4 regions of the Verrucosispora sp. NA02020 genome follow, and region 1 is predicted to be linked to each of the others. Evidence: riboswitches for the same ligand, from Rfam matches in the RefSeq annotation. Region 1 holds a riboswitch; each other region holds the start of a gene.

Region 1 (4,206 bases):
TGATGCGCCGACTCGCCCCGAGCCGCGCTGCCGCCGGCCCCGCCGCCCCGCCTGGTGGCGGGTCCGCCGAGCCTGCGGGACCGTCCGCAGATCCGCCCGCCGGATCGCCCGCTGGCCCGCCCGCCGGGCCGCCGAGGCAGCGGGTGCCGGGTGACGAGCCGAGTACGGCAGGTCTCCGCGACCGGGACCGCTGAGTCCACCGTGGACCGTTGTCGTCGACGCCCCGACCTGCTGTTTCGTGTGCCGATTACGGCGCGTCGTCTACCTGACACGCCCGCCGCCGATGCGGTGCGACAGTGGTGGCGGTAGCGTGACCGGGTGCTTCCCGTCGCGCCCGCCCGTCCCCTGTGGTGGCTGGCGCGCTGGGCGACGCGACTGCTGACCGGGTTCGCGGTCGCCGCCGCGTTCACCCTCGGCACCTGGGCGATGCCCGCACTGGCCGCGCCCGCACTGGCCACCCCCGCACTGGCCGCGCCCGCACAGGCCGCGCTCGTCGGGCACCCCGTCGCCGGCCGGTTCGGGTCGGCTCCTCTCCTCGTGCCCTCGCCCCGTGCCGACTGGCGCCCCTCGTCGACGGGTGCGCTGGTCACGGTGTCCGCCACGGGGGCCGTCGACCGCGCCGACGCGCTCGGCGTACCCGGGCTGCCGCCCGAGGCGGGCCTGGCGCAGCGGCCCGCCGTGACGGCGGTGGTGGGCGGCCCGGCGGCGTCCCTCCCGACGGCGGTCCCGCCGGGTGCCCACGGTGCCCGCGCCCCACCCGGCGACTGACCTCACGCCCCGCTGCGGCACACCGACCGGACTCCGCCGCAGCCCGTCCCGCAACGCCCGGGACCTCTGCCCCGCGAAACATCCCGTCACCGCCCCGCCCGGTTCCGACGCGCCGCCGTCGGGGGACCGGGTGCCGGCGGCCCGCTGTCAGCGCACCACGGCCCACGAGGTACCGCCATGGAGAAGACCGTCCTCTACCAGTTCCTGATCGAGGTGCCCCGGGCCGCCGCCATCTGGTCGGTGCTGCTCGTGCTCGCACTGGGCGTGCTCACCGTCCTGGTCGCCCGGCCCGAACCGTCCGGCCCCGACGAGACCGGCCCCGCCGACGACCCCGCCGAGGCCGAGACGGCCGACCTGCGCCGCTACGCCGGTGAGGTGGCGGTGGCCGCCGCCGGGGCCGCACAGAACGCCGCCCGGCGGCGGGACGCGTGGCGTACCGCCCAGACCGCCCTCGACCGTGCCTGGGCCCGCTTCGACGAGGCGGAGAGCCGGGCCCGACGGCTCGCCGGGACCACCGCGCTGCCCGCCCCCCGCACCCCCCGCACCGCCAGCGAGTACGCCGCCCGGGAACGCTGGCTGCACCACGCCGCGATGGTGGCGCACTGGCGCGGTGACCTGTCGGCGCGGCAGCTCACCGACGTGCTGGCCCGGCGGGCCGGCTGGGACCCCCGCCTGCACCCGGCCGCACAGGAGGTCGTGCTGGCCCGGGTCGTCCGGGACAACCACCGGGCCACCTACCGGGCCGCCGCCGAGCGGGAACGGGCCGCCTGGCGGGAGACGGAACGGGCCACCGAAGCGGCCCGGGTGCTCTCCGCCGAGGCGTACGCCGCCGCGCAGCGCCTGCGACCGAACCCGGTGCCGGCACCCGCCGTGACCACCGCCGCGCGTCCGGCCGCTGCGGCCCTGCGCTGGCGTCCGGCGCGCGTGGGGTGACTCGGGCGAGACGCGCGGAGCCCCGGTAATCCAGCCTGATCGGGTGAGCCCGGTCACACCGATCGCCGGAACGGACGGTGGTGCCGCAACCGCCCGAGACGTGACGTGATGTCCGGAGGCATTGTCCGGGGGTGGTCCGGTTGTCACCGCCCGTTACGTCGATCACCGTCGGTCCTGTTGCGGGACATCGATGACCGAACGCCCGAAAATCACTGAGCTGGATCATGTTTGCGCAGGTCAGAGCGGGTTGGCAGGGCAATGACCGACCAGTAATGTCGGCCCGTCCGATGCGGTAACCGATCGCAGGAGGCGACGCCGCATCGACCCGCCTAATCGTGGTCTCACGAACCGGGGACCCACCGCACCTCTGGGGTGAATCCGCGAGCCTCGGCTCGCGGTAGGGCCAACTTCCCGCCCGAACCCGTCAGCTAACCCGGTCGGCGGTGTCGGAAGGAGCTTTCCTCTCGTGCATCCCCTTGTGATACCCCTCTTGTTCCTCCACGGCACTGCGGTGCCCGCGCTCACCGGGCCGTCGGCCGCGAGCTGACTGCGGCCCCCGCCCGGCCCCGACCGGGCGAAGCCCCTCGCACGGCCCGTCCGCCCACTCGGGCGGTCCTCGGCATGTCCTGTCGAGCTGACCGCCGGAGCGGATCGCCGTGCCTCCCCGAGCCCCCGTGGAGGACTCCGTGAAGCAGACCCTGACGCGCCAGCTACGCCGGCTGGCCACCGAACGCCCCTACCAGGTCGTCGCCGCCTCGGCCGCCGCGCTGGCGCTGGCCACCGGCACCGGTGCCGTACTCGTCGGCACCGATGACGCCCCGACGACCGCGCACACCACGACCGCCGTCGCCGAGATGCGGGGCGACACCGTCGCCTCCCGCGCCGACACCCGCGCGGAGCCGACCCCGTCGACCCCGCCGGGCAGCGCGGCCCCGAGCAGCGCCGCACCGTCACCGTCGCCCTCGCCCACGCCGAAGGCCACCTCGGCGGCCCCCTCGCCGGTGGCCGTCAGCGAGAAGACCGCACCGAAGCCACCGACGCGCAAGGTCCTGGACTACGACTTCCAGGCCCAGACCACCGGCTACTACTGCGGCCCGGCCGCGGTACGCAACGCGCTCAGCGCCGCCGGGGTCGACCGTGACCAGGACACCCTGGCCGCCCAGCTCGGCACCACGTACGCCGGCACCAACTCGGCTCTGGACACCACCCGGGTGCTCAACGCCACGCTCAAGGGCGAGCCGTACTCGACCACGATGCTGCGGGGCGGCTCGGCCACCCCGACGCAGATGGACCAGCTCCAGGCCGACGTGGTGGAGGCGATCACCGACGGGCGCGGTGTGGTGGTGAACGTGGCCGGCAGCGCCACCGACACCGACGGTGGCTGGCACTCCTTCCCCGGCGGCCACTACGTCGCCGTGGTCGGTTACGCGGACGACGGTCGACTGGTCAAGATCGCGGACTCGGCCGACGCCTCGTACTACTCGTACTGGATGAGCACCACCGACCTCGCCCACTGGGCCGCCACCCGCGGCTACTCCTCCTGAGATGTAAGGACGAGATGTAAGGACCGGATGTAAGGAAGGGTCCCCTGCTATACACCAGGCGATAGCAGGGGACCCTTCCTTACTTCTCGGTCTACAGGTCTGACCGAGTACGCCCACCGCTCACCACGGCCGCTGCTGCGCGCTCAGGGGGCGGTCGGCAGCGCCGCGTCGTCGGTCGTGGTCCGTGGCGCCGGGGCGGTCCAGGCCGGGTCCAGTTCCCGCCGGGCGGCGGAGAGGAACGCCTCGGCGTACGAGTCGGCGGGGAAGTCGCCCAGGTAGCGCCGCCGGGTCGCCCAGCGTGCCTCGGCGAGCGGATCGGTGTCGAGCAGCCGCGTCAGCACGTCGTCCAGGTCGGCAATGTCCCGCCGCAGCACGTAGCCGGTGGCGGCGAGGGGGAACCGTTCGACGAACCGGTCACCGTCGACGCCGGTGTCGGTGACCGCGTAGGGCTTGCCCGAGTACAGCCAGTCGGAGACCACCCCGGAGACGTCGGAGACCAGCGCGTCCGCCCGGTTCACCGACTCGGCCAGGGTGAGCCGGCTGGCGGCGGCGCCGAAGACGTGCTGGCGGCCGGTGCGGGAGCGGTCGGCGGCGAGCAGTTCGTGCAGCCGGGCCAGGCGTCGGGCCGAGCCCGGGTGCTGGTTGGTGTAGGGGTGGGCGCGCAGGATCACCGTGGCGCCCCGGTCGAGCAGCCGCCGCAGCAGCGTCTCGGCCATCGGCAGGGAGCAGTAGTCGGCGTCGGCGTGGTGGCCGGTCCAGGTGGGGGTGTAGAGGACCGTGGGGTTCGTCAGCCCCCGGGTCGGCTGGTGGCGTACCTCGATCGCCTCGACCTGCGGGCGGCCCACCACCACGAACTTCTCGGCCGGGATCTCCACCCCGGCGCGGGCGTACCGGTCGACGGCGGCCTCGCCGGCCACGAAGATCCGGTCGAAGATCGCCGACACCGGGTTGGCGCTGGGCG
Region 2 (4,206 bases), 2.2 Mb from region 1:
ATGCTGCTCTCCGACCGTGACCTGGTCTCCGAGATCAAGGCCGGCACTCTGGCGCTGGAGCCCTTCGAGCCCACCCTGGTGCAGCCGTCCAGCATCGACGTACGCCTGGACAAGCTCTTCCGGGTGTTCAACAACCACCTCTACACACACATCGACCCGGCCACCCAGCAGGACGATCTCACCTCGCCGGTGGAGGTGCCCGACGGCGAGCCGTTCGTGCTGCACCCGGGCGAGTTCGTGCTCGCCTCCACGCTTGAGGTGATCTCGCTCGGCGACCAGCTCGCCGGCCGGCTCGAAGGCAAGTCCAGCCTCGGTCGCCTCGGCCTGCTGACGCACTCCACCGCCGGCTTCATCGACCCCGGCTTCTCCGGCCACGTCACGTTGGAACTGTCCAACGTGGCCAACCTGCCGATCATGCTCTGGCCCGGCATGAAGATCGGTCAGCTCTGCATCTTCCGGCTCGCCTCGCCCGCCGAGCACCCGTACGGCTCGCTCGTCTACGGCTCGCGCTACCAGGGGCAGCGCGGCCCGACGCCGAGCCGTGCCTGGCAGAACTGGCGTACCTGGCCGACCCGCTGACCACCGGCGGGCCCGCGCCGCGCGGACGCGGGCCCGTGGTCGTCCGCCCGGGGACTCAGCCGGGCCGACCGAAACTGTGGATCGGACTGGTGTCCATCCGCTTCATCGCGATCGGCTTGCCGGCACGGGAGGCGTGCACCACCCAGCCGCCGCCGACGTACATCCCCACGTGGTGCAGGTCGCGGAAGTAGAAGACCAGGTCACCCGGGCGCAGGTCGCCGCGACTGACCGAGGCGGTGACCTGCCGCTGCCGCGCCGCGTTGTGCGGCAGCGACACCCCGGCCCGCGCCCACGCGGCCAACATCAACCCCGAGCAGTCGTACGCGTGCGGCCCCTCGGCACCCCACGAGTACGGCTTGCCGATCTGGGCGCACGCGAAGGTGACCGCCTCGCCGGCCGGGCCACCCGGGTAGGTGGCCGGACAGGGCGCCGGCCGCAGCGGACCACCACCCCCGTCGTCGTACGCCCGCAGCCGCAACCGCTGCAACCGGTCGATCTCGGTGTCGATCTGCCGCCGCTTCGCGGCCAGGTCGGCTTCGGTACGGGTCAGCTCGACGATGGTGCGGTCCAGTCCGGCTCGGGCGGCGGCGAGTTCGTCCCGCAGTTCACTCGCCTGGCGTACGTCCTCCTGTTGGAAGCGGGCGTACCGGTCGAGCAGGCCGAGCTGGGCGACGACCTCGCTCGGGGACCGGCTGCCCAGCAGCGTGTTCACGGCGCGGACCGGCTCGCCCCGGTACGCCCGCGCGGCCAGCGCGCCGACCCGCTTCATCGCCTCGTCCACCTGCAGTTGCAGCGGGGCGATACGGGCGGTCAGGGCGTCCGCCTCCCGGCGGGTGCCGGCCAGGTCCTGTCTGGTCGCGTTGTGTCGTTCGATGACGGCTTCGAGCCGGTTCCAGTCCTCGTCGATCTGGCGCTCGATGTCGTCGACCGTCGGGTCGGCGTGGGCCGCCGTCGCGCCACCGGTCAGCAGGACGGCGGTCGCGGCGAGTGCGGCGAGTGCGGTGGTGCAGCGGTACCAGCGGAATCGCGGCGCAGCCGTCGTCGGGCCGGATGTCCCCGGCCGGTACGACGGTGGCCGCGGGGCATGGTGTGCCACCGGGCTGCGTACTCCTTCTTCCCAGACCGCCTACCGGGTTAGCTGACGGGTTCGGGCGGGAAGGGGACGCCCTACCGCGACCATCGCGGACTCACCCCGGAAACCTGGGTCCCCGGCTCGCTCGGACAGCGACTCGGCGGTGTCGGACCGTCACCGCCCCGGATGGGCGGTTGTGCCAGCGGGCCGACGATTGCCCAGCGTAGGGACGACCGGCGTCAATACGCAACACACCCACACCGTCACTCTCGGTGCATTAATCCGACAATGAAGAAGGCCCCCGGTCGCTTGACCGAGGGCCTTCCGTGGTTCCTGCGTACGCGCTCAGGCGTCAGCCTGGTCGACGGAAGCCGGCGACCGGCATCGTCGTGATCGGCGAGACGTTGACCGGGACACCGGCACGCGCCGCGTGCACCATCGTGTTGTTGCCCAGATAGATCCCGACGTGACTCACGTCGCTGCGGAAGAACACGAGGTCACCGGGGCGGGCGTCGGCCCGCGAGATCGCCTTGCCCTCGCGCCACTGGGCGCCGGTGAAGTGGGTCAGGGAGATACCCGCCGCCCGGTACGCGTACTGGGTGAGACCGGAGCAGTCGAACGAGTTCGGCCCGGTGGCGCCCCAGACGTACGGCTTGCCGACCTGGGCGCAGGCGGTCCGGATGGCCGTCCGGGCCGCGTCGCTGACCACGCCGTTGATGGTCGGGCAGTTGGTGGTCTTGACCGTGGTGACCGGCAGGGACCGCTCCAGCCGCTTGATCTCGGCGTCGATCTGCTTCTTCTTCGCCGCCAGCTGCTTCTGCTTGGCCTCCTGGTCGACGATCAGCGCGTCGAGGGTGGCCTTCTGGTCGTCGTACTTCTTGCGGATCTTCATGACGCCCTCGAGCTGGCGGCGCTCCTCCCAGGCGAGCCGGTCGAGGAGGGCCATCTGCTCACCGAGCTGGTCCGGCTTCGCGTTGAGCAGCACCGCGCCGAGTTCCTGCGAGGGGCCGGTGATGTAGTACCGGGAGGCGAGACCGGCGACGCGGTTCATCGCCAACTCGGTCTCCAGGGCCAACGGCTGGATCTTCTTCTCCAGCTTGTCGACCTTCTCGCGGTTGACCCTCAGCTCCGAGCGCACCTTGTTGAACTGCTCGATGGTGGGTTCGAGCTGCTGCCACTGCTTGTCGATCTGGCGCTCGATCTCGTCCACCGACGGCGCGGCGTACGCGGGCGCGGCGACCAGACCGGCACCGACCGCAGCAGCGGCGACCAGGACGACCAGGCGGCGAGCGGCCTTGCGCAGCCCGCGCACGGGGGTGGAACGTCCCGGCGCATGACGATGGAGGGGCATGGTTGCCACCGGCACCGACTCCTTTGCGACCGACCACCGGGCGTCCCGCTAGCGGTAAGGGGCGAGACAGACGACCACGGCGGTCGGTGCCCCACATTAGGGAAGGCGCGCAGCGGAATCAAGGCGACCAACGGCTCATTCACCTTTGTGCGACCGACCGCACACAAAGGGTGTCGACCAATTCGTTACAGTTATCTACGCCAATATAAAAATCGGGACGTGTCGGCATCCGTACAGATGCCCGACACGTCCCGACGTTCGCGCTGGTCAACCGGCGACCGGCTCGCCCTCCTCGGCGCCCCGGGCCTGTTCCGGCTTGATCGAACGCAGCAGCACGCTGGCCACGTCGACCACCTCGACCTGGTCGCCGGCGCCCTTGCCGTTCACTCCGTCACTCAGCATCGTGGAGCAGAACGGACAGCCGACCGCGACGGTCTTCGCACCGGTGGACATGGCCTCCTCGACCCGATCCACATTGATCCGCTTGCCGATCCGCTCCTCCATCCACATGCGCGCGCCACCGGCGCCGCAGCAGAAGGAACGCTCGCTGTTGCGCGGCATCTCGACGAGGTCGTTGTCGGCGCCGACGGCGCTGCCCAGCACCTCGCGTGGCGGGGTGAAGACCCGGTTGTGTCGGCCCAGGTAGCACGGGTCGTGATAGGTGACGCCGCCGTCGACCGGCTGCACCGGGGTCAGCTTGCCGGTGGCGACCAGGTGCGCCAGCAACTGGGTGTGGTGCACCACCTCGAACTCGCCGCCGAGCTGGCCGTACTCGTTGCCCAGGGTGTTGAAGCAGTGCGGACAGGTCGCGACGATCTTGCGCTTGGCCTTCTCGCGACCCTCGAACGCCTCGTTGAGCGTCTCCACGTTCTGCTGGGCGAGCATCTGGAAGACGAACTCGTTGCCGATCCGGCGGGCCGGATCGCCCGAGCAGGTCTCGCCCTCACCGAGGATGGCGAACGAGACACCCGCCTCGTTCAGCAGCGTGGCGACCGCCCGGGTGGTCTTCTTGGCGCGGTCCTCGAAGGCACCGGCACAGCCCACCCAGAACAGGTATTCGAAGTCCTCGACCTCGCCGACCCGGGGCACCTCGAAGTCGAGGCCCTTGGTCCAGTCCTCCCGGGTGTTCTGCGGCGCGCCCCAGGGGTTGCCCTTGTTCTCCAGGTTGCGCAGCATCACGCCGGCCTCGGAGGGGAAGTTCGAC
Region 3 (4,206 bases), 3.5 Mb from region 1:
ACGGGTCGTTCGGGCCGCTCAGGATGCTCACCGCCGCGCGCAGTCCCTCGCCGAGCGCCAGGTTGTAGAGCTCGTCCAGCTCGTGCCGGCTCAGCGGCTGCCCGGTCACGTCGACGAGTTCCTGCCGGGTGCCGTCCCGGCGGTCGTGCACGTACCCGCCGCTGCCGCCAGAGTCCCGCGCCACCACCTTGAGGTCGACGCCCTCGCTGACGAGCAACGGCTCCAGCACCTGCCCGATCTCGCCGCCGAGCGCGGTGCAGAGCACCACGTCGACACCGTGGGACAGCACCATCCGGGCCTGCCAGACGCCCTGACCGCCGGGGTGCAGGTGCAGCTCCGGCGTCTCGTTGGGCTGGTCGATGGTGACCGTGAGCAGGGGGGTCGGCGCGAAGACCATCACATGGCCGGTCGCCGCGCTCACGACACACCGTCGCACTGGGTCCGCTGCGGTCCGCTCATAACCGTTCCTCCCGGTCGCCACGAAATGTCCGCTTCGATGTCGACGGTAACGAAGGTGGCGCGAGAGCGCGCGGCGACGGGCGGGTGGATTCGAGGCGGGCGCGTCGGGGTGCGGGAACGACGACGCCGGGTGGACCCACCCGTGAGGGCGGCCACCCGGCGTGTCGTGCGGGTCAGTACACCGAGAGGTGCACGTGGTTGGTGTGGTCGCTGGAGGGGTCGCCACGCGCGCCGCTGTACGTCCGCCAGCCGCTGCTGGGCAGCCAGATCTGCTTGTACCAGATCACGTAGAGCACGGCGAGACGGTCGGCGTTGTTGACGTAGAACGCCGCCAGGTTGTTGCCGTACGTCCGGTCGCCGCCGGTGGCGGCCCCGCCGAAGCCGTTCTTCTGCGCCGCGAAGTCGCAGGCCCGCCCCTTCGGGTGCTCACCCGAGCCGCCAGCGCGGTAGCAGGAGACGTACCGGGTGAAGCCGGCCGCCTTGGCCTGGTTGAGCGCGTGCAGGGTGCGCGGGGTGATGCAGCCGTTGGCCGGCGTGGGGTCGTTGACGCTGCACGACTCGGACGGCCAGGAGCCGTTGGAGTTGCGGGGCGCCGGCTTGGCCGTGGGGCTGCTGGAACCGCCGCTGCGTGCCGGGGCCCGACTGGCCCGCTCCTCCGCCGCGGCCCGCTCGGCTGCCCGCTCCTCCCGTTCCTCGGCCACCGTCAGCGAACGCTCGGCCTGCTCCTTGCGCTTGGCCATCACGGCCACCTGCTTGCGCTGCTCCTGCACCTCGACGTCGAGGGCCTGCTTGGTCTTGCCGACCTCGTCCCGGCTGGCCCGCAGGTCGCGCAGGGCGCGCTCCTCGTTGGCCGCCACCGCGTCCAGTGCCGCCGCGCGGTCCATGAAGCCGGCCGGGGATCCGCTGTTGAGCAACGCCGACGCGGCACCGAGTCGGCCGCTGCGGTACGCCTGCGCGGCGATCTCGGCGACCTTGGTGCTGCGTTCGGTGAGCTGGCCCTCGGTCGTGGTGAGCTGCTCGGCCAGCTTCTTCTGCCGGTCGACCGAGCGGTCCAGGGCGGTCTTGGCGTCGAGGTAACCCTTGCTGGCCGCCTCCAACTGGGCGCGCAGCGCCGGGGTGCCGCCCTCGTCGCCGACGTCACCGGGAGCCGCGGAGGCGGCGCTGAACGGCGCCAGCGCGGCGCCCAGGGCAAGGGCGAGCCCCGCGGCTATCAGGGCCGCCATACGGGCGGCCGGTCTCACGGTTGCCACTGCTGGCATGCACATGTCCTTCCGTCAGCCGCCGACCGGGTTAGCTGACGGGTTCGGGACGGAAGATCCCTACCGCTGGACGCGGATGCACCCCTGGAACATGGTTCCCCGGTTCGCCCTGGCGGGCGATTAGGCGGCGGTCACCGCCGGCACCGTCGAGTGCCGCCTGGCGGAGGCCGGGTCCGAGCCTACCGGTGCTGGTGGGACCCGTGCAGCCGGTGTGACTCCTGGTGTTCCCCTGATCACGAGTAAACCAGACATAAGGTATGTTTGTTGCTTTTTCGCCAAGCGAGGTCGGTGGCCTCCGGGCTCAGCCTGTCGGTTCGATAGTGGTCAGCCGCTGGGTGGCCCGGGACAGGGCGACGTAGAGCGTACGGACACCGGAGCCGGGATCGGCACGGATCTCGCCGGGGGCGACCAGCACCACGCCGTCGTACTCCATGCCCTTGGCCTCCAGGCTGGTCACCACCTGGAGACGCTCGCCGCCGAGCCCACCCAGCCAGGCCGCGACCTCGTCCCGACGCGGCACCGGCGTGATCACCCCGACGGTGCCCTCGACCTCGCCGAGCAGCGCGCTCGCGGCGGACGTCACGCCGGCCGCCAACTCGGCCGCCGGCACCACCAGATCCACCGGGTCGACCCCGGTGGTCCGCACGGCGGTGGGCAGGGACAGGTCCGGGTACGCCCGGCGGATCTCGGCCGCTGCCACCGCGAAGATCTCCGCCGAGTTGCGGTAGTTCGTGGTGAGCGTGAACCGGTGCCGCCGACGACGACCCAACGCCTGGTCCCGGGCCCGGGACAGCTCCTGCGGATCACCCGTCCACGCGGTCTGCGCCGGGTCGCCCACCACCGTCCACGAGGCCAGCCGACCGCGCCGGCCGATCATGCGCCACTGCATCGGTGACACGTCCTGCGACTCGTCCACCACCACGTGCGCGTAGTCGCGGTAGTCCTCCGGCCGCTCCCGCGCCGCCTGGCGGGCAGCCCGCTGCCGGTCGGCGTACGTGCTCAGCTCACGAACCCCACCGGCGAGCTGGAACGGGTCGCGCTTCTGGCGGGCCGGACGCACCGGCTTGCCGAGCAACGCGTCCAGCTCGTCGAGCAGCGCCGCGTCGGCCACCGTCGGACCCTCGGCGGCCAGCCCCCGGTACGCCTGCTCCAGCAGCCGGATCTCGGCGCGGGACAGCAGCCCGGCGGCGTACCGGCGCAGCCGTTCCGGATCGGCCAGCCAGCCGAGCACGTGCCGGGGATGCAGCCGGGGCCACCACGCCTTGAGGAAGTCCCGGAAGTCCGTCCGGTCGATCAACTCGTCCTCGAAGGCCCGCTGCTCGGGCAACCGGGCGACACCCAACCGGCGGGCCTGTGCCCAGAGCGCCGCCAGGACGTCGTCGAAGCCGGCCCGGCGTACCTCGTTACGCCGCGCGCCCCGGGCCAACGCCCGTTCCCGGATGGCGTCCAGCTCGGCCCGCTCCAGCCGCAGCAACTGCCCCCGGTAGAGCAGCCGCAGCTCGGGCGGGGAGTCGGGTACGCCGTCCCGGGCCGCCCGTTCCAGCAACCGGCGCATCCGCAGCGACCCCTTGACCGCCGCCACGTCGACCGGGTCGGTGCGGGTGGCGACCAGCCCGGGAAAGAGCGTGCCCAGCGAGTGCAGCGTGGCGGTCTCCTCGCCGAGGGACGGCAGGACCGAGGCGATGTACTCGACGAAGACCGAGGAGGGGCCGACCACCAGGATGCCGCCGCCGGCATACCGGCTGCGGTCGGAGTAGAGCAGGTACGCGGCGCGGTGCAGCGCCACCGCCGTCTTGCCGGTGCCCGGCCCGCCGGAGACCAGCGTGACCCCGGAACCGGGGGAGCGGATCGCCTCGTCCTGCTCGCGCTGGATGGTCGCCACGATGTCGCGCATCCCCCGGCCGGTGGCCCGGGACAGGTTGGCCAGCAGCGCGCCGTCGCCCACCACCGCCATCTCCGCCGGTGCGGCGTCCGGGTCGAGCAGGTCGTCCTCGATCCGGGTGACCCGCTCCCGGCTGGACTGGATCGTCCGGCGGCGTACCACGCCGAGCGGCTCGGCCGGGGTGGCCTGGTAGAAGGGGGCGGCGGCCGGGGCACGCCAGTCGACCACCAGCGTGGCGGCGTCCTCGTCGCGGATACCGAGCCGCCCGACGTGGAACACCTGCCCGTCGCGCAGGTCGAGACGGCCGAAGACGAGCCCCTCGTACTCGGCGTCGAGCACGTGGCGGCGCTGCGCGGCGTGGAACACCATCGCGTCCCGCTCGACCAGGGCGCCGAAGTTGCCGACCCGGGCCAGCCGGTAGCCGTCCCGCTCGGCGCGGACCGCCGCGCGTCGCAGCTCGGCCAGTCGTGCGTACACCCGGTCGAGATGCCGCTGCTCGACGGCGATCTCCCGGTCCAGGGTGCTCTGGTCCACCGCTTCGTTCTCCTCGTCACGCCGGCCCGGCCAACCGCACGAGATTACGCCCCACCTCGCGGGCGCGCGGAG
Region 4 (4,206 bases), 1.6 Mb from region 1:
CGATCGCCTGGGCGGCGCGTTCGGTGACCCCGACCTCACCGGCGACGTCGCGCAGCCGGGCGGTGGGGTTGCGGGCGATGGCGAGCAGCACGTGCGCGTGGTTTGTCAGGAAAGTCCAGTTCCGGGTGCTTTCTCGCTCGTCTGAGGTCGCCATGCCCGCCATCGTATGGCCTGCCCCTGACGTACTCGGGCTGCGCCCGCACCCGCCCGCGCCGGTTGGCAAGCGTTCTGGAATACATGAAATGCAGATCACGCATAGCTTGACGCGCCTTGCGCTGCGTGTGACGGTTGGTGGCAGCCCGTGGCCAGCGCCGGCCGGGATGACCAGGCATTCCACCGAGAGGCGAGGTGACGCCGGATGAGTCGACCCGGAACGATCGGAGCGCAGCCCGGTCCCGAACGCGAGTACCTGACCGCTGACCTTCCCGGCTCGCGGGAGCGCGCCCTCGCCGAACTGGTCGCCGGAAACCGCCGCTTCGTCAGCGACACGCTCCGGCACCCCAACCAGAACGCCAGCCACCGGGCCGCCGTCGCCGCCGAGCAGCACCCCTTCGCGGTGATCGTGGGCTGCTCCGACTCACGGTTGGCTGCGGAGATCATCTTCGACCGTGGGTTGGGTGATCTCTTCGTGGTCCGCACCGCCGGCCACACCATCGGCCCCGAGGTGCTGGGCAGCGTCGAGTACGCGGTGAGCGTGCTGCGTACCCCGCTGGTGGTGGTGCTCGGGCACGACTCGTGCGGTGCCGTCCAGGCGGCCCGTGCCGCGGCGGCCACCGGGACCGCGCCGACGGGCCACCTGCGTGCCGTGGTGGACGCGGTGGTGCCCAGCCTGCGCCGGGCCGAGCGGGCGGGGATCGACGACCTGGACGCGATCGTCGACATCCACATCGCGCAGACCGTCGAGGCGATGCTGGAGTCCTCCGAGGCGTTGGCCGCCGAGGTGGCCGCCGGCGGGTGCGCGGTGGTGGGCATGTCCTACCGACTGGCCGCCGGTGAGGTGCGGACCGTCGCGGCGGAACCCGCCGAGATGGCGGGCGTGGTCACTCCGGTGGGCTGACCCTCGGGCCGCCCACCGACACGGACGACGAGGGCCGCTCCGCCAGACGGCGGAGCGGCCCTCTCAGGTCGCCGGGACGCTGCTCAGAGCAGCGACACGTGTACGTGGTCCGTGTGGTTGGACGGGCCGCTGTAGGACCGCCACCGGTTCTCGGTCGGGAACCAGATCTGCCGGTTCCAGATCACGTAGTAGATGCCGAGCCGGTCGGCGTTGCGGACCAGGAAGGCCGCCAGGTTGTTGCCGTAGATCCGGGTGTCGTCGTTGTGCCAGGGGCTGAACCCGCTGTTCTGCAACGACCAGTCACAGGCCCGGCCCTTCGGGTGCTCGAACTTGTCACCGGGTCGCCAGCAGCCGACGAAGCGGTTGAAGCCGGCCCGCTTGACCTCCTTGTACATGTGCAGCGTGCGCGGCGTGATGCAGCCCGACGTGGTCGGGTCGTTCTGGTTGCACGACTCCGCCTTCCAACTCCCGTCGGACGCGCGGTTCGGTGCCACCCGGGCGACCGGTGAGGTGGCGGCCACCAGGCCACCGGTCAGGCTCTCGCCACCGACCAGGCGGAGCGACTTCTCCGCCTCGGTCTTCTTACGCGCCATGTCGTTGGTCAGCTTCTGCTGCTCGCGGACCTCGGCGTCGGACGCGAGCTTGGCCCGGTCCGCGCGCTCCCGGATCGCGTTGACCTCGCCCAACTTCTTGTCGTTGAACAGGTTCAACTCGTCGAGGGCGGAGGCGCGGTCCATGAACGAGTCCGGGGCGTTGCTCTGCAACAACATCGCTATCGCACCGACCCGGCCGGTCCGGTACGACTGCGTCGCGATCTCGGCGACCTGCGGCCTGAGCGCTTCGAGGTCGGCCTGTGCGCGACGCAACTCGACGTCGAGCTTGAGCTGCCGCTTCTTGGACTTCTCCAGCTGGTTCTTGGCCTTGGAGAAGTCGCGGTTGGCCGACTCGATCAGGTCGTTGAGCATCGGCGGGTCGTCGTCGTGCTCGGCGGGGCTGGGTGGGTTCGGCGCGGCCATGGCCGGCAGAGGTCCGGCGAACACGGCGAACGCGGCGAACACGGCCACCACGGGGGTCATCCAGCGGCGTAGGGGTGCCGTCACTTCTTTCCCTTCCATCGACCGCCGACCGAGTTAGCTGACGGGTTCGGAACGGAAGTGGCCCCTACCGCTGACGCGGATTCACCCCACCTACCTGGGTCCCCGGCTCGCCTCGCGGCGATTGGGCGGTGGCACCGCAGGCGCCGCTGCGCGCCTTCGGCGGTGACCGGCAGTGAGGTTACCCGAGAGTCCATGTCGGTCTCTACGCCCCGAACCTGACTAGATGCGTCATTTCGTAATCGCGATGGGTGACCAACGACACGGGCACGAACCGTGTCGGCAGGGGCGGTCACGCTGCGGGGTGTCACCATGTGGTGTCCGTGCTCCTGTCCGGATCGGGCCACCGCGAACCGGTGGCGGGGGATGTGTCACGCGCACGCGCGGTGCTGAGTGCGTGCAGTGCCTCGGACCGGTCCGAGCCGGGCCGGGGAGTCGGTGGGGTGGGGCCGTCGCCGTCCGGCCCGTCGTCGTGGCCGCCGGGTCCGCCGGGCTCCGGCGTGTCCCGCCGCCCGGCGGTGACCACCAGCGCGGCCAGGGCGGTCGTCAGCGGTACGGCGGCGACCAGCCCGAGCGTGGCCACCACGCTGCGGACGATCTCCTGGGTGAGGAACTCGCTGGTCACGATCTGGCCGAGCGCGCGGGTGTCGGCGGTGAGCAGGAGCAGCAGCGGCAGCGACGCGCCCGCGTACGCCAGCACGATGGTGTTCACCACCGAGGCGATGTGGGCCCGGCCGACCCGGGTCGCCGAGCGGTACAGCTCCCGGCGGGTGAAGCTCGGGTTGGCGTGCCGCAGTTCGGTCACCGCGGCGGCCTGGGTCACCGTGACGTCGTCGAGCACGCCGAGCGAGCCGATGATGATGCCGGCGAGCAGCAGGCCGTGCAGGTCGACGTCGCCCCGGAACATGGAGAGCGTGGTGGCGTCCTCGCTGCCGAAACCGGTCAGGTGGGTGGCCCGGGTGGCGGCCAGCCCGAGCAGGCCGGTGAGCACCAGGCTGCCGAGCGTGCCGAGGACGGCCACGGAGGTCTGTGCCGAGATGCCGTGCGTCAGGTACAGCACCACGAACATGATCAGTGCCGCGCCGACGATGGCCACCACCAGCGGCGGCTGGCCGGCGCTGATGCCGGGCAGCACGAAGGTGAGCAGGATGGCGAAACTGGCCGCCAGGCCGCCCAGCGCGGCCAGGCCGCGCAGCCGTCCGAAGGCCACGATGGCGGCGGCGAACAGCACCGCGAGCCAGATCAGCGGCTTGCCCCGCTGGTGCTCGGCGATGTTGTAGCTGCTGATCGAGGGATCCTCGGGATCGATCAGGGAGACCAGGATGATCGCGTCGCCGACGCTGACCCGGGGTGCCCCCGGCCCGTCCGGCAACGGCGTCTGCACGTCCTGACCTTCGTCCGGGCCGCTGTCGACCCGCACGGTGACCGTGCCGCACTGCTGCCCGGCCGTGGTCGGGGTGCCCTCGGGCACGACCGGGTTCGGTGGACAGGGCTCGTTCACCACCCGCGTGACCGTGCCGTGGTATCGGGGCAGGTCGTCGGCGGCCTCGGGCCGGGGCGGGTCCGAGGGCCAGAGCACGAGCGCGGCGACCAGGGTGGCGAGGAAGAGGGGGACCACCGTCACGATGAGGATCCGCCGCACCCGGGGTGGGGTGGGCGGAGCGGAACGGGTGTGGTCGGCGCCCATTCATTGTCTCCCAACGATTCCAAGGCGAACTACGTACCGGCGGGCGAGATGGTTCAGCGCCGCCGGTCGGCCACGGCGGCGGGCATCCGGAATGGCCCGAGCGTGGCAGGATGGCTGCGTACCGTGAGGGCGGGGCCGGCTCTCGGCAGCCGCAGCAGGGCTGCGGCGGGGCGGTCGGCACCCCGTGGGGTATGGCGGCGGGCCGCCGGAGGGCTGCTGCGGCGGTGGTGCGTGCCCGACGGCGGGCGGGGGCCGGGAGGTCTCCGGATCGGCTGGCCATCGTGGCGAATGGTAGCCAGGTCGGCATCGGAACGCAGGTCGCGAGCGTGTGTCGGATGCCGGGCGTCGGAGCCGACACCCGAGGCGGG

What was found. A riboswitch is a leader RNA that binds a small molecule or an ion and turns the genes downstream of it on or off. The one in region 1 is predicted to bind cyclic di-AMP.
Region 2: it holds a riboswitch for cyclic di-AMP, as region 1 does, so the genes downstream of both, HUT12_RS00415 (NlpC/P60 family protein) here and HUT12_RS09915 (C39 family peptidase) in region 1, are expected to answer to the same signal.
Region 3: it holds a riboswitch for cyclic di-AMP, as region 1 does, so the genes downstream of both, HUT12_RS25490 (hypothetical protein) here and HUT12_RS09915 (C39 family peptidase) in region 1, are expected to answer to the same signal.
Region 4: it holds a riboswitch for cyclic di-AMP, as region 1 does, so the genes downstream of both, HUT12_RS03220 (hypothetical protein) here and HUT12_RS09915 (C39 family peptidase) in region 1, are expected to answer to the same signal.

What each region holds. Positions count from the first base shown of each region.
Region 1 is NZ_CP054923.1:2,257,876-2,262,081, forward strand. Features, by position in the region: gene HUT12_RS09900 (acyltransferase) at 1-194, shown strand, start outside; gene HUT12_RS09905 (hypothetical protein) at 319-768, shown strand; gene HUT12_RS09910 (hypothetical protein) at 946-1,701, shown strand; cyclic di-AMP (ydaO/yuaA leader) riboswitch at 2,018-2,159, shown strand; gene HUT12_RS09915 (C39 family peptidase) at 2,376-3,245, shown strand; gene HUT12_RS09920 (CDP-glycerol glycerophosphotransferase family protein) at 3,389-4,206, opposite strand, start outside.
Region 2 is NZ_CP054923.1:92,789-96,994, reverse strand. Features, by position in the region: gene dcd (dCTP deaminase) at 1-579, shown strand; gene HUT12_RS00415 (NlpC/P60 family protein) at 635-1,675, opposite strand; cyclic di-AMP (ydaO/yuaA leader) riboswitch at 1,688-1,824, opposite strand; gene HUT12_RS00410 (NlpC/P60 family protein) at 2,004-3,017, opposite strand; gene HUT12_RS00405 ((Fe-S)-binding protein) at 3,270-4,206, opposite strand, start outside.
Region 3 is NZ_CP054923.1:5,727,272-5,731,477, reverse strand. Features, by position in the region: gene HUT12_RS25495 (1-phosphofructokinase family hexose kinase) at 1-397, opposite strand, end outside; gene HUT12_RS25490 (hypothetical protein) at 633-1,718, opposite strand; cyclic di-AMP (ydaO/yuaA leader) riboswitch at 1,723-1,855, opposite strand; gene HUT12_RS25485 (AAA family ATPase) at 2,020-4,134, opposite strand.
Region 4 is NZ_CP054923.1:680,083-684,288, forward strand. Features, by position in the region: gene HUT12_RS03210 (MarR family winged helix-turn-helix transcriptional regulator) at 1-163, opposite strand, end outside; gene HUT12_RS03215 (carbonic anhydrase) at 359-1,057, shown strand; gene HUT12_RS03220 (hypothetical protein) at 1,141-2,157, opposite strand; cyclic di-AMP (ydaO/yuaA leader) riboswitch at 2,161-2,292, opposite strand; gene HUT12_RS03225 (YibE/F family protein) at 2,459-3,838, opposite strand.